DNA from 4 places in the Colwellia sp. MB3u-4 genome. Region 1 is predicted to be linked to each of the others. Evidence: predicted binding sites of a transcription regulator. Region 1 holds the regulator's gene; each other region holds the start of a gene.

Region 1 (3,217 bases):
CACCATTGAACCAGACGTTTTACCCAGAATTCGCTCTCTAACTAAGTCAGCGAGTTGGTGTGGTGTTAGTTGACTGGTATTGATGTATAAGTCTGCCCGACTGGAAATGGGCTCAAGTAATTTTTTCTCCAAGGCAATGGCTTGGTCTAGCGCAATATTTTGCTTGATCAACGGATGTAAACGTCGCGTTTCACTGAACCGGCGAATAAGGTCACTATCATCAGCATCTAAATACAGTATGCTCAATTCTACTGCATTGGGCAGGTATTCAATAATTTCGGGTACGTCGTTAGGATCGGCTGGCAGGTTACGAACATCGAGACTTACGGCAACATTTTCATAATCATTAATCACCGTATGGGTAAGTGCGGGTAACAAGTTGACAGGGATATTATCAACACAATAATAACCTAAATCCTCTAAAACACGCAGTGCAACACTTTTCCCTGAGCCTGAACGGCCACTTACAATAATTAATTTCATCCGTGTTTAACTCGCTTGTTGTATTAACTGAAACAGTTCTTGATTACTTTGGCATTTACGCACTTGCTTGCAAAATTGCTTGTTACGAAAAATTTTTGCGATACTTTGCAGCGTACTCAAGTGGCTCTGGCATTCTTCTTCAGGAACAAATAAGGCGATAAAAATATCAACGGGACGATGATCAACAGCGTCAAAATTAATCGCTTGTTCTGTGGTAATAACCACGGCAATAGGTTTCGTAGGCGTAGCATTTTCTAAACGGCCATGAGGTATAGCAATGCCATTACCTATGCCCGTTGAGCCCAATCTTTCACGCTTAACTAAACTTTCTAAAAGCTGAAAAGTATCATGGCTGTCGAGTTTATCGGCGGCCAAGCGACTTAAATATTCTAATATACGTTTTTTACTGGCACCCGGTGCTGCACAAATAGTGCAGTCCGGGGTTAAGATGTCTTGCAACTTCATAAACTTCTAAGACCTATAGCGAAATGGCGCTAATGTTTGTTGATTTTGCCTTTATATTTCAAGATTTGGCGATCTAGCTTGTCAATTAATGCATCAATCGATGCATACATGTCACTATGTTGTGCCTTAGCATGAACTTCAGTGCCACTTAAGTGCACCGTTGATTCGGCAATCTGATTCTGTTTTTCTACCGTTAATACTACATGTACATTATTGATATGATCAAAGTGACGCTCTAGTTTTTCAAACTTGCCATTGACATAATCACGTAATGAATCGGTAACATCGACATGGTGTCCAGTAAGATTAATTTGCATATATTTCAATCCTCTTTATTGGCTGAATAAAACTGCCTACAATAGGCTTTTACGTTGATTTGATGGCGGTATAGAAAGTGACTCTCGATATTTGGCAATGGTACGCCTTGCCACTTGTATACCTTGTTCTGCTAAAATATCTGCCATTTTACTGTCGCTGAGTGGTTTTGCAGGTACTTCGGCAGCCACTAGCTTTTTAATTAATTCACGAATAGCCGTTGATGAACATTCGCCGCCGTTTTCAGTACTTACGTGGCTAGAAAAAAAGTACTTAAGCTCAAAAATCCCTCTAGGTGTGTGCATATATTTTTGCGTGGTCACACGAGAAATGGTTGATTCATGCATATCTACGGCTTCGGCAATATCGTTCAATACCATAGGGCGCATTGACTCAGGTCCGTGTTCAAAAAAGCCTTGTTGGCGTTGCACAATACAATTTGAAACCTTTAAAAGTGTTTCGTTACGGCTTTCTAAGCTTTTAATAAACCATTTTGCTTCTTGCAAGTTAGAGCGAATAAATTGATTATCAGTAGATGACTTCATTGAACGAGACATAGCGGCGTATTGCTGATTAACCGATAGTTTAGGGGCAGTGTCAGGATTGAGCTCTACTGTCCAGCGGCCGTTTTTCTTTTCAACAGACACGTCTGGGATAACATATTGTTCTTCACTTTTGATGACGCTATCACCTGGACGGGGATCTAAGCTTTGTATTAGGCGAATAACTTCGCGTAATTGCTCTTCTTTCAAGCGTAATTTACGCATCAATTGACGATAATCGCGATTACCGAGCAAGTCAATATACTCGCTGACAGCGATTTTGCTTTCCGCTAACCAAGGGGTATCTTTAGCAAATTGATTGAGCTGAATACGCAAGCACTCTGGAATTGAACGGGCAGCAACACCAATGGGGTCAAATACGTTAATACGCTTTAACACCACTTCAATTTCATCAAGTTCTACACCATCAATACCGACACTCTCTAAGATCTCTTCGGCTGAAACGGTTAAATAACCTGCTTCATCTATGGCTTCAATAATGGCAATGGCAATGGTTCTATCAGTGTCAGTAAAGGGCGTTAGTTCCATTTGCCAAATTAGATGGTCTTGTAATGAGTCTTTCGTTTCACCTTGATAAGTATAATCTTCTGAGGCATGACCAACACCGCCACTACTAACACCAGCACTGAAGTTATCATCCCATGTGCTATCGCTGTTGAGTTCTTCGGGGATGTCTGTTTTTGCTAAACCTTCAGAGGAGCTAATTTCGTCTATCGAGGGAGTGGAGTCTTCGCTGCCATCAGAGGATGCTGCTGAGTTTTCGCCTACCGTTACCGAATATCCTGCTTCTAAATGGTCAGGGGTACTTTCTGAATTGTTATCGTGCGTTTCGTCAACTTCAAGCAAAGGATTACTTTCAAGTGCTTCTTGAATCTCTAGTTGAAGATCCAAAGTTGATAATTGCAACAGTTTGATCGCCTGCTGCAATTGCGGGGTCATCGTTAACTGTTGTCCGATACGGAGTTGCAGAGTAGGACGCATTTACGTTTTCTTTTCCCTATTCAAATTCATTAATTCAATTGGTTTTATTCACTATAGCGTGAATTGTTCACCAAGGTATACATCTCTTACATGTTGATTTGCAAGAATTTGCTTTGAATTACCTTCAGCGATAAGTTCGCCATGACTAACGATGTAGGCATGCTCACAAACATCAAGTGTTTCTCGCACATTGTGATCTGTGATCAATATACCTATGCCACGATCTTTTAAGTGTAGGATAATTTTTTTTATATCACCTACTGAAATCGGGTCAACACCGGCAAAGGGTTCATCCAGTAATATAAATTTAGGATCTGCAGCTAATGCCCGGGCTATTTCAACTCGTCGGCGCTCACCGCCAGATAAACTCATGCCTAAGTTATCTTTTATATGGCCTATGTTGAACTCTT
Region 2 (3,217 bases), on a different contig from region 1:
GTGCTCTAGCGCTGTTAGCTGAGCTTTCTGGTTTAATGCTTTCGGTAGCTATTGTCTCTGTTGATTCATTCGCTTTCGCTGCGACTGTTTTTTTACGTTGCTTGTCGCGCTCGCGGCCCTTAACTTTTTGTTGCTTCTTATATTCACTGATGCCTTTTTCAATGCCCTGAGCAATCAATTTTGTTTGCTCTTTGGTTTGTGCTTTTTTTTGCGTGCCTTTAGCAACACGTAAGGCTTCATTTTGTACTTCGTTGGACACTTTTGTTGTCACTTGAGCTGTCAAAGTTAGACTCCTTAATTATTTTTAATCATTATCTAATGATTGTATAATGCCATTATTAACACAATACTTTAACCACAAAGCGTATTAGTTTATGGTTGCTGCGGTAAACTATCGGCAACTAATTTGATTAATACCTATAATATAGAGACAAGCATGAGCGATTCACTTAGCACCGCAAAAAACCAAATTACACAAATGTTATCAATGCAAGATGCGATGAATTCACGGGTTAGCGAAACCTGGCGAGATAACAATTATGAATGGTATCGTGCCATTTGGGTTGAATGTGCAGAAATGCTAGATCACCATGGTTGGAAGTGGTGGAAACACCAAGAAATTGACATTGCACAAGTACAATTAGAACTGGTTGATATTTTTCATTTTGGCTTAAGTTTACGCTTAATGACTGGCGACTCAATTGAAGACATTAGCCAGACCTTAGCCACTGAATTAGGCCAAAACAGTGGCGAGCAAGATTTCAAAGTTGCTTTAGAAGCCTTGGCATCGAAAGCCCTTAGTGATAAAGCCTTTGATGCCTTAGCATTGGCGGACTGCATGCGCTTAATGTCGATGGATTTAAACGAGCTGTTTCGCCAATATGTGGGTAAAAACACCTTGAATTTCTTCCGTCAAGATCACGGTTATAAAGAAGGTAGCTATATTAAAATTTGGCCTGGTGGTGAAGATAACGAAGTGTTAGCAAACTTAGTTAATACCCTAGACGCCAGCGCGGTTGATTTCCAGCAACAACTTTATGTCGCATTAGAAGCTAAGTACCCAAAGTAGTACAAGTAACATAAGTGAAGAAATTAAAATAAAACACTGTAAATCAGTGAGTTGCTTGCCACTTTAACTGTAGTTAATTTTATTAATGCACTACTCAGCAGATAACACCATCTCTGGCTCATTTTTTGCTTTATCTAGCTAACTAAGATAAACGTCAAAAAATTGAACTGCCGGAGATGTATATGGAACTCATTCTATTTGCCATGATCAGCCTAATTGTTATTGTTGGTGTGCTTGTTAGCCGCTTAAACGATAATAGTTTTCCCTTTCCTTTCGATCGTAAAACTGCCCTGTTTACGCCCGCAGAAAAAAACTTTCAAAACCTGGTTGAGCAAGCAATGGGCTCAAGGTATCGCATTATTAATCGCGTTAAACTTGCCGATATTGTTAGCATTCGCAATGGCGTATCAAATCGAGCAGGCCAAACAGCAACAAATAATGCTAATAGCAAATATTTAGATTTTGTTATTTGTGAACGCGATAGCATGAAATTACTCGGCGTCATTGATTTAGTTGACACCCAAGGTAAAGGCTACAAGATTAAAAAAGACTGGTTTGTTAGCGGTACACTTGAAGCAGCAGCCATTCCACATATTCGTATAAAAGTGAAAGCCAATTACACTATCGATGAAATTCGCAGCTGTATTAATAGCCGGATATTAGGTAATAATGCACCTACACAGGCACCAAAAGTCAAAGGTCGAATTATTCCTGCGCCTTTAGTGAAAGCTCGTCCAAAACCATCCGGTGTATTCACCTCTTCAGCCGCGCAAGCAATGTTGGCAAAAGATACGCCCGCTATGGCTAGACAGGTTTCTTCTGCTCAAGTAGCAGCATTACCTCACTAAGTTTATTTATTGCCTGGGTATCAGGTGCCAAATAAAAGCTAAAGCAGACATTGTTGTCTGCTTTTTTGTTGATAAATACCCGCTCCACTGAAAGCGCTGATTTCAGCGTTAAGCGAAGCAATCAGCTGAAGGCGCAAGACTTGATAAGCGCTATGCTATTTTCAAATATTGTTAAAAGATTTTATACGCAAGTCGCGCTATAATCCGCCCATAAACCTTGGCGAAATCTATTCGCTAAAATTTTTACAGGATAAAAGTTAATGAAAGCAGGCATTATAGGCGCAATGGAGCCAGAAGTTGCAATTTTAAAAGCAAAGTTAGTCAATGGCCAAACATCCACGCATGCTGGATACACCTTTTATCAAGGGCAGTTAAATGGCTCTGACGTGGTTATTGTGCAATCAGGTATTGGCAAAGTAGCGGCCGCCTTAGCAACCGCGATACTTATTGATAAATTTCAGCCCGATTACGTGGTTAATACCGGCTCTGCTGGTGGTTTTGACCATGCACTTAAAGTGGGCGATATTGTCATCAGCTCAGAACTGCGTTACCACGATGTTGACGTGACCGCTTTCGGTTATGAAATAGGTCAATTACCGGCTAACCCACCGGCCTATATTCCCCACCCTGAACTTGTTGCCGCGGCAAAAGTGGGTATAAGCTCACTTGATAATGTGCAAACTTTGGTTGGCTTAATCACCACAGGTGATACCTTTATGACTAAAGATGAAGACATTGCCAAAGCTAGAGCTAATTTCCCCACTATGGCGGCAGTGGAAATGGAAGGAGCTGCTATTGCACATACCTGCCATCAGTTTAATATTCCTTTTGTGGTGATTCGCTCAATGTCTGATATTGCCGGCAAAGAGTCGCCAAGCTCGTTTGAAGCTTACCTAGAAACCGCATCGATTAATTCTTCTAAGTTAGTCATTAGCATGTTAGATGCGTTAAAAGGTACAACACTAAACTAATGGCAAACCTGAGTAATATACTAACCAGCTCAGAGCTGTATTCTGCCGCTATAACGCTATTATTGCTCATAGCGTTAAAAGCATTGATCAGTCAGTTTGTTACTCAGCAACCGTTAGCTTTTTTCAATTTTTACTGTCAGCGCCTTGCCGACAAAGTGAATCAACAAAGTAGTACTCCACGCCAACAAAAAATTTCAGGCTTAATCGCTATTTTAGTAACTTTAGTGCCATTAATGACGATTTTATCGCTATTTGAAATGTTTATTGAAGTGCCTTGGCTTTGGCAGGCGTTATTACTTTACTTTGCATTAGGCAGCTTCGGGTTAACT
Region 3 (3,217 bases), on a different contig from region 1:
AAACGTGCAGTATGAATCAAAAATAATATCCTTTTTAAAAATGTTCAAGCTTAATCTATCCAAATAATATCAAATTTACCACAAAAAAAGCTCACCGAAGTGAGCTTTTTACTTATCTATCTATTTGTAACGTTATACGCTGTAGTACATATCAAATTCAACTGGGTGAGTTGTTAAGTTCAATAATTCTACTTCGCCACGTTTGATACCTATGTAGGCGTCGATCATGTCTTTATCCATAACACCACCTTCAGTTAAGAAGTCCATGTCATTTTCTAAGGCATCTAATGCTTCAGTTAACGAAGTGGCTACTTGTGGAATTTCTGCTGCTTCTTCTGCAGGTAAGTCATATAGATCTTTATCCATGGCATCGCCAGGGTGAATTTTGTTTTTAATACCATCAAGACCAGCCATCAACATAGCTGAGAAGCCTAAGTAAGGGTTCATTGTTGGATCAGGGAAACGCACTTCGATTCGCATGGCTTTTGGTGATGGTACAATTGGAATGCGAATAGATGCAGAACGGTTACGTGCTGAGTAAGCTAGCATTACAGGTGCTTCAAAACCAGGTACAAGGCGCTTGTATGAGTTAGTAGAGGCGTTAGTAAAAGCATTTAGTGCTTTAGCATGCTTGATGATACCACCAACATAGTAAAGTGCCATTTCAGATAATCCGCCGTATTTATCACCAGCAAATAAGTTAACACCGTCTTTAGCAAGAGATTGATGAACATGCATACCTGAACCGTTATCACCTACTAATGGCTTAGGCATGAAAGTTGCTGTTTTACCGTAAGCGTGTGCAACGTTGTGAACAACATATTTATATATTTGCACTTCATCGGCTTTTAATACCATAGTATTAAAGCGACAAGCGATTTCGTTTTGACCTGCAGTCGCTACTTCATGGTGATGCGCTTCAACCACTAAGCCCATTTCTTCCATCACTAAACACATGGCTGAACGAAGATCTTGTGATGAATCAACTGGTGATGTAGGAAAATAACCGCCTTTTACACCAGGACGATGTCCCATATTGCCTTCTTCGTATTCTGTACCCGAATTCCAAGACGCTTCTTTATCATCTATTTTATAAAATGAACCACTCATGTCTGTGTGGAAACGAACATCATCAAAAACAAAAAACTCTGGCTCTGGACCAATTAAAACGTTATCTGCAATGCCGGTACTACGCATGTAATCTTCAGCGCGTTTTGCCACTGAACGAGGATCACGGCTATAGCCTTGCATTGTTGTAGGTTCAAGGATGTCACAACGAACATTCAAGGTAACTGCTTCAGTAAAAGGGTCAAGTACTGCAGATTCAGCAATAGGCATCATCACCATGTCTGATTCGTTAATACCTTTCCAACCTTGAATTGAAGACCCATCAAACATTTTGCCGTCTTCAAAAAAATCTTCTGTTACTTGATGATGAGGAATTGAAATGTGTTGCTCTTTACCCTTGCTATCAGTAAAGCGTAAATCAACAAATTTGACGTCATGTTCTTTAATTAGATCTAAAACTGCGTTTGACATTGAATGTCTCCAGTGTAGTTAGTGCTTAAATGCTCAAAAACTTAATTCTCTATTACTTGTGCTTAAGCGAATACTGTGCCAAAGCTAAAGTCATTGAAATATATGATTTTTATGTTTTTTATTAATTTAATCTGCACCATTGCAGTGCGTTGTTTGCTGTATTTTGGTGCGTATACTCTGATCTGATCATCGGCAGTATAACAACTGAATAATATTTTGTTGGTTATATTTTTCTATTGCGGTGTATTTGCTGAGACTTGTACTGTATAATATGCGCCCAATTGTAGCCCTATTCGTTAATTTGCTTAAAGTAGCAATAAACGAAAGTAACAGCGAGTAACGCCTGTGTTAGATAAATTAAGAAATGTAGCAATTATTGCTCACGTTGACCACGGAAAAACCACTTTAGTTGATAAATTATTAGAACAGTCAGGTACGCTAGACGCCCGAGGCGGTCTAGAAGAACGTACAATGGACTCAAATGATATCGAAAAAGAACGTGGTATCACAATCTTAGCTAAAAACACGGCTATTAACTGGAATGGCTACCGTGTAAACATCGTAGATACTCCTGGCCATGCTGATTTTGGTGGTGAAGTTGAACGTGTAATGTCAATGGTAGATTCAGTTTTACTGATAGTTGATGCACAAGAAGGCCCTATGCCACAAACGCGTTTCGTTACGAAAAAAGCGTTTGCTCAAGGTTTAAAGCCAATTCTTGTTATTAACAAAGTTGATAAGCCTGGTTCTCGCCCTGATTGGGTTATGGATCAAGTTTTTGAATTATTTGATAACCTTGGTGCAACTGACGAACAACTTGACTTTAAAGTTGTTTACGCTTCAGCAATCAATGGTTGGGCCACGCTTGAAGAAGGCGCAACTGGTACCGACATGACTCCTTTATTTGATACTATTCTTAAAGAAGTGCCAGCACCAATCGCGGATCCTGAAGCTCCGTTCCAAATGCAAATTTCTCAACTTGATTACAGCTCTTACTTAGGTGTAATTGGCGTTGGCCGTGTTACACGTGGTTCAGTTAAGCCGAATCAACAAGTGACTATTAAATTAGCGACTGGCAAAGTTCATAACGCTAAAGTAGGTAAAGTGTTTGGTTACTTAGGCTTAGAAAGACTGGATATCGAAGAAGGTTTTGCTGGTGACATTATTGCACTTACTGGCTTAGGCGAATTAAAAATATCTGATACTGTTTGTTGTCCAACAGCAGTTGAAGGTTTACCAGCGTTATCTGTTGATGAACCTACTATCAATATGACGTTCCAAGTAAATACCTCACCATTTTGTGGTAAAGAAGGTAAATATGTTACTTCACGTAACATCAAAGATCGCTTAGAAAAAGAGCTTGTTCATAACGTTGCTTTACGTGTTGAGGAATTACCTGATGCTGATAAATTTAAAGTGTCGGGCCGTGGTGAACTTCACCTAGGCATTTTAATTGAAAACATGCGTCGTGAAGGTTTTGAATTAGCGGTATCACGTCCTGAAGTTATTATTCGTGAAATTGATGGTGTAACACAAGAACCTTACGAGAACGTAACTATTGATGTTGAAGAGCAACATCAAGGACCTATCATGGAAAGAATGGGTGTTCGTAAAGCTGAATTAACTGATATGGCACCTGATGGAACCGGCCGTATTCGTATGGACTTCATCATGCCAA
Region 4 (3,217 bases), on a different contig from region 1:
GCACTAAATTAATAATGCTTAAGGCATCATTTATACGATTTTCACCGGTATATACATTAGCAAGTGTACGTTGAATAAAGGGGTCTAATGGCGCAAGCTGATAGGCTTTTTCCAATGCGATTAAGGCCTGCTTATATTCAAATTTGGCTATGTGTAATTGCCCTTGCAAATACCAACCTTTTGCATCTTCAGGAAATAAAGATAACAGGTGGGTTATTTTTTCATTTGCTTGGAGGTGTTTTTTTTGCGCTAAAAAATGAGTGGAGAGGCTTTGTAGTACCTTAATGTTATCTGGCGCTATCACATAGGCTTGTTGTACATATAAGTTGGTTTTTTCTATTTCGCCTAAAGCACTATAGGCATTAGCAGCTAATAATAACCATTGTAAGTGGTTGTTGTTATCTAACTTTCCTAAATCGTTTAATGCAACCACTTGTTGGTATTGTTTAGATAACATCAATGCGTTAGCTAATTCATTTAATATTAAATTGATGTCGGCACCATTGCTTAACGCTTCTTGATATAAGCTTGCGCTGTCAGTGTAATGATGCTTTTGTAGTAGTATTTTTGCCATTAATAATTGGCTGGGTAAGTCATCAGGCGTATTTTTTAAAGCATTTTTTAGATGTATATAAGCCGCTTCTATTTCACTGGCATTAAATGCGATGTGGGCTTTTTCATAGTCATAACTGGCATAACTTGCATAACTAAAAGGAATGACCATCATTGACAATATTAAAACGGTATAGCGCATAGTACCTCGGGTTTCTTTAAAAGTAGTGTTGATATTGAAAATTTTATAATAGAATTTTTAGTAAAAATAATACGCGAGCAGAAATGAAAAAAAGATGGTCAAAGCCATCTTTTTTATTGATCAGGGTTAAGTGCGGCGTTTACCAAAACGCACTAAGCAGATTAACGCGATTAAAAACATGACTATCGTATTAGGCTCAGGTACTTGCGCTGGATCACTAGCTGATTTGCTGAAAGAAACACCAGATAGCTTCATTCCATCATTACCTTCCCATGCGGCATTACCACCAAATACAGAATTTAATGCGCCAATTAACCACATAGTTGAATACTGGTCCTGAGTATTACCATGAAAATTTGAGTAATAACCACTAGCATTTTCGACTTGAGCATAATCTGACTTTAGGGTATGGCCACTTGCTAAGCCAGCCCAAGTTTTGTTATTTAAACTGTTAAAATTAGTCAACACTGAATTATCTAACGCTGCTACACTGACTTGGGTTTGGCTTGCACTTTTTGCTATCCAGCTATAGCTTGCACTGACTAATGATACTGCTTCAGAAAAAGACAATAGAAAGAAGTCATAGTCTTTATAACCACAAGTACCAAAATTATCTGCAGAATGGCTGTATGTATTGCAGTAACCACCATGTTGTTCGTCTTGATTTTGCATAGACCAACCACCATTAAATTTATCAAAATCTACAGCGCGTTTAATTGCACTGTCTTGACTACGATCGGTTGATAAATTAGCGGTATCAGACCAGCCAGAGACATTAATAGTTACGCCATCGACGTTAACATCAAACTGATTAAAGTTACTTCTTGTTTCATTTACGTGACCAAAACCTGCGGTTGTGGTACTTGCTAATGCAGACCCAGAGAGTAATAACAATCCTGCCATCATTAGCCTTGTGAACGAATACCTCATTAATCTACTCCTATAATTCTTTATTAAATGTATATTAATATTTTCGACATATACAACGCGTTAAGCAAAAAGCAGGCCGATATACTTTGTTCTTTACTTACAGTTAGTTATGTTTATGTTTTTTTTGAACTGTAAAAAAAGCTGACAATATTTTAAGGTATTTATACTAATGACTCGCATTTCACTGCTTTTAACTTTAATCTATTAAAAAATAACAGTTATTATGGTGTGATGTGAAGATAAGTTGCTCGAGAATTTGGTGCTTAGTTACTTTTGAACTTTTACGTTTGTTTACCACTAAGCGTGGCTTATTGGCGTTATCAGCCTTTGCCACAATCTGGTTTATTATCTTGTATTATTTTGTTGGCTCTGCGTCTTCAATGGTTATTTCGCCTTCATTTGAAAGCATGGCGTCGCAACTGTTTGGTGCTCTGGGACTAACGGCACTGTTAGATTGGCCGGTCGCTGAATACGCTATTTATTGGTTGGTGGCGGTATATTTTTTCCCAAGCTTTGCTTTATTGGTCTGTAGCGATCAGTTTTGTTCAGATAAGCATCGTGGCACATTAAGGTTTATCACCCTAAGAACAACCCGAGCCGAGTTAGTATTAGGGCGTTATTTAGGTCAGCTGCTTATTATAGCGATATTAATATTGCTGACCTCAATAGCGACAACTGTATTAGCCAGTGTGCGAGATGTAACACTTTTATCGGCCAGCCTACAGATAGGTGCTAAATTATCTTTAGAATTATTAATTGTTGTTATGCCGTTTATTGCCTTAATGGCATTGCTTAATAACTTGGTTAATTCAGCGCGACTGGCGATAGTTGCCGCCACATTATTTTTTGCTTTAGGCCCCTTGGTGCTTGCTTTTATTCAATATCAATTTGGCCAAGTTTTTTATCTAAACTGGCTGTTTCCAGGTGAGCAAATAAGCAGTATTTTATCGCAAAATAACATGGTAACTAGCCAATATTTATTACCTTTAATACAGACCACTTTGTTATTAATGACCAGCCATTTCCTGATGAAGAGGGCATCACTATGAGTTTAATTATCGATGTTCAACAAGTCACGAAACGATATGGAGATAAAACAGCCCTAAACAAGGTTGAGTTTTCCTTAGAAAAAGGTGCGCCAGTGGCTTTAGTGGGCCCTAATGGTGCAGGTAAAACCACTTTGTTCAGCTTGTTATGTGGCTATATTCAGCCATCATCAGGCAAGATTAGTATATTAGGACATGCCCCTGGAAATTCAGCGCTGTTTGGGCGTTTGTCAGCCTTGCCCCAAGATGCCCAATTAGACCCTAGGTTTACGATTGCGATGCAATTAAACTTTTATGCTCGCTTACAAGGTATGAGCAACAAGTTGGCTAAAAAAGATACGGCTAGGGTTTTAGACATGGTAGGTTTGTCGGATGCATTAACTAGCCTACCAAGTGAGTTATCGCACGGTATGCGAAAACGCGCAACCATAGCGCAAGCCTTATTAGGTAGCCCGGAAATTGTCATGTTAGATGAAGCAACCGCTGG

What was found. Region 1 encodes sigma-54, which starts transcription at its own class of promoters, with help from an activator protein. Its sites were predicted from a motif close to GTTGGCACGNNNNTNGNNT; they were not measured.
Region 2: H4J61_RS05545 (DUF2726 domain-containing protein) is a predicted target of sigma-54. The motif match lies at 1,182-1,200, and genes of this name have one in related genera.
Region 3: glnA (glutamate--ammonia ligase) is a predicted target of sigma-54. The motif match lies at 1,604-1,622, and genes of this name have one in related genera.
Region 4: xdp1 (exosortase-dependent surface protein XDP1) is a predicted target of sigma-54. The motif match lies at 1,747-1,765, and genes of this name have one in related genera.

What each region holds. Positions count from the first base shown of each region.
Region 1 is NZ_JACGVE010000068.1:22,411-25,627, forward strand. It holds gene rapZ (RNase adapter RapZ) at 1-483, opposite strand, end outside; gene ptsN (PTS IIA-like nitrogen regulatory protein PtsN) at 490-948, opposite strand; gene hpf (ribosome hibernation promoting factor) at 978-1,265, opposite strand; gene H4J61_RS03830 (RNA polymerase factor sigma-54) at 1,302-2,807, opposite strand; gene lptB (LPS export ABC transporter ATP-binding protein) at 2,859-3,217, opposite strand, start outside.
Region 2 is NZ_JACGVE010000074.1:11,469-14,685, forward strand. It holds gene H4J61_RS05535 (DUF2956 family protein) at 1-271, opposite strand, end outside; gene H4J61_RS05540 (dUTP diphosphatase) at 437-1,069, shown strand; gene H4J61_RS05545 (DUF2726 domain-containing protein) at 1,252-1,917, shown strand; gene mtnN (5'-methylthioadenosine/S-adenosylhomocysteine nucleosidase) at 2,178-2,888, shown strand; gene H4J61_RS05555 (cobalamin biosynthesis protein) at 2,888-3,217, shown strand, end outside.
Region 3 is NZ_JACGVE010000062.1:27,993-31,209, reverse strand. It holds gene H4J61_RS02460 (DUF4124 domain-containing protein) at 1-20, opposite strand, end outside; gene glnA (glutamate--ammonia ligase) at 133-1,539, opposite strand; gene typA (translational GTPase TypA) at 1,885-3,217, shown strand, end outside.
Region 4 is NZ_JACGVE010000088.1:220,030-223,246, forward strand. It holds gene H4J61_RS15180 (tetratricopeptide repeat protein) at 1-754, opposite strand, end outside; gene xdp1 (exosortase-dependent surface protein XDP1) at 881-1,684, opposite strand; gene H4J61_RS15190 (hypothetical protein) at 1,918-2,733, shown strand; gene H4J61_RS15195 (ABC transporter ATP-binding protein) at 2,730-3,217, shown strand, end outside.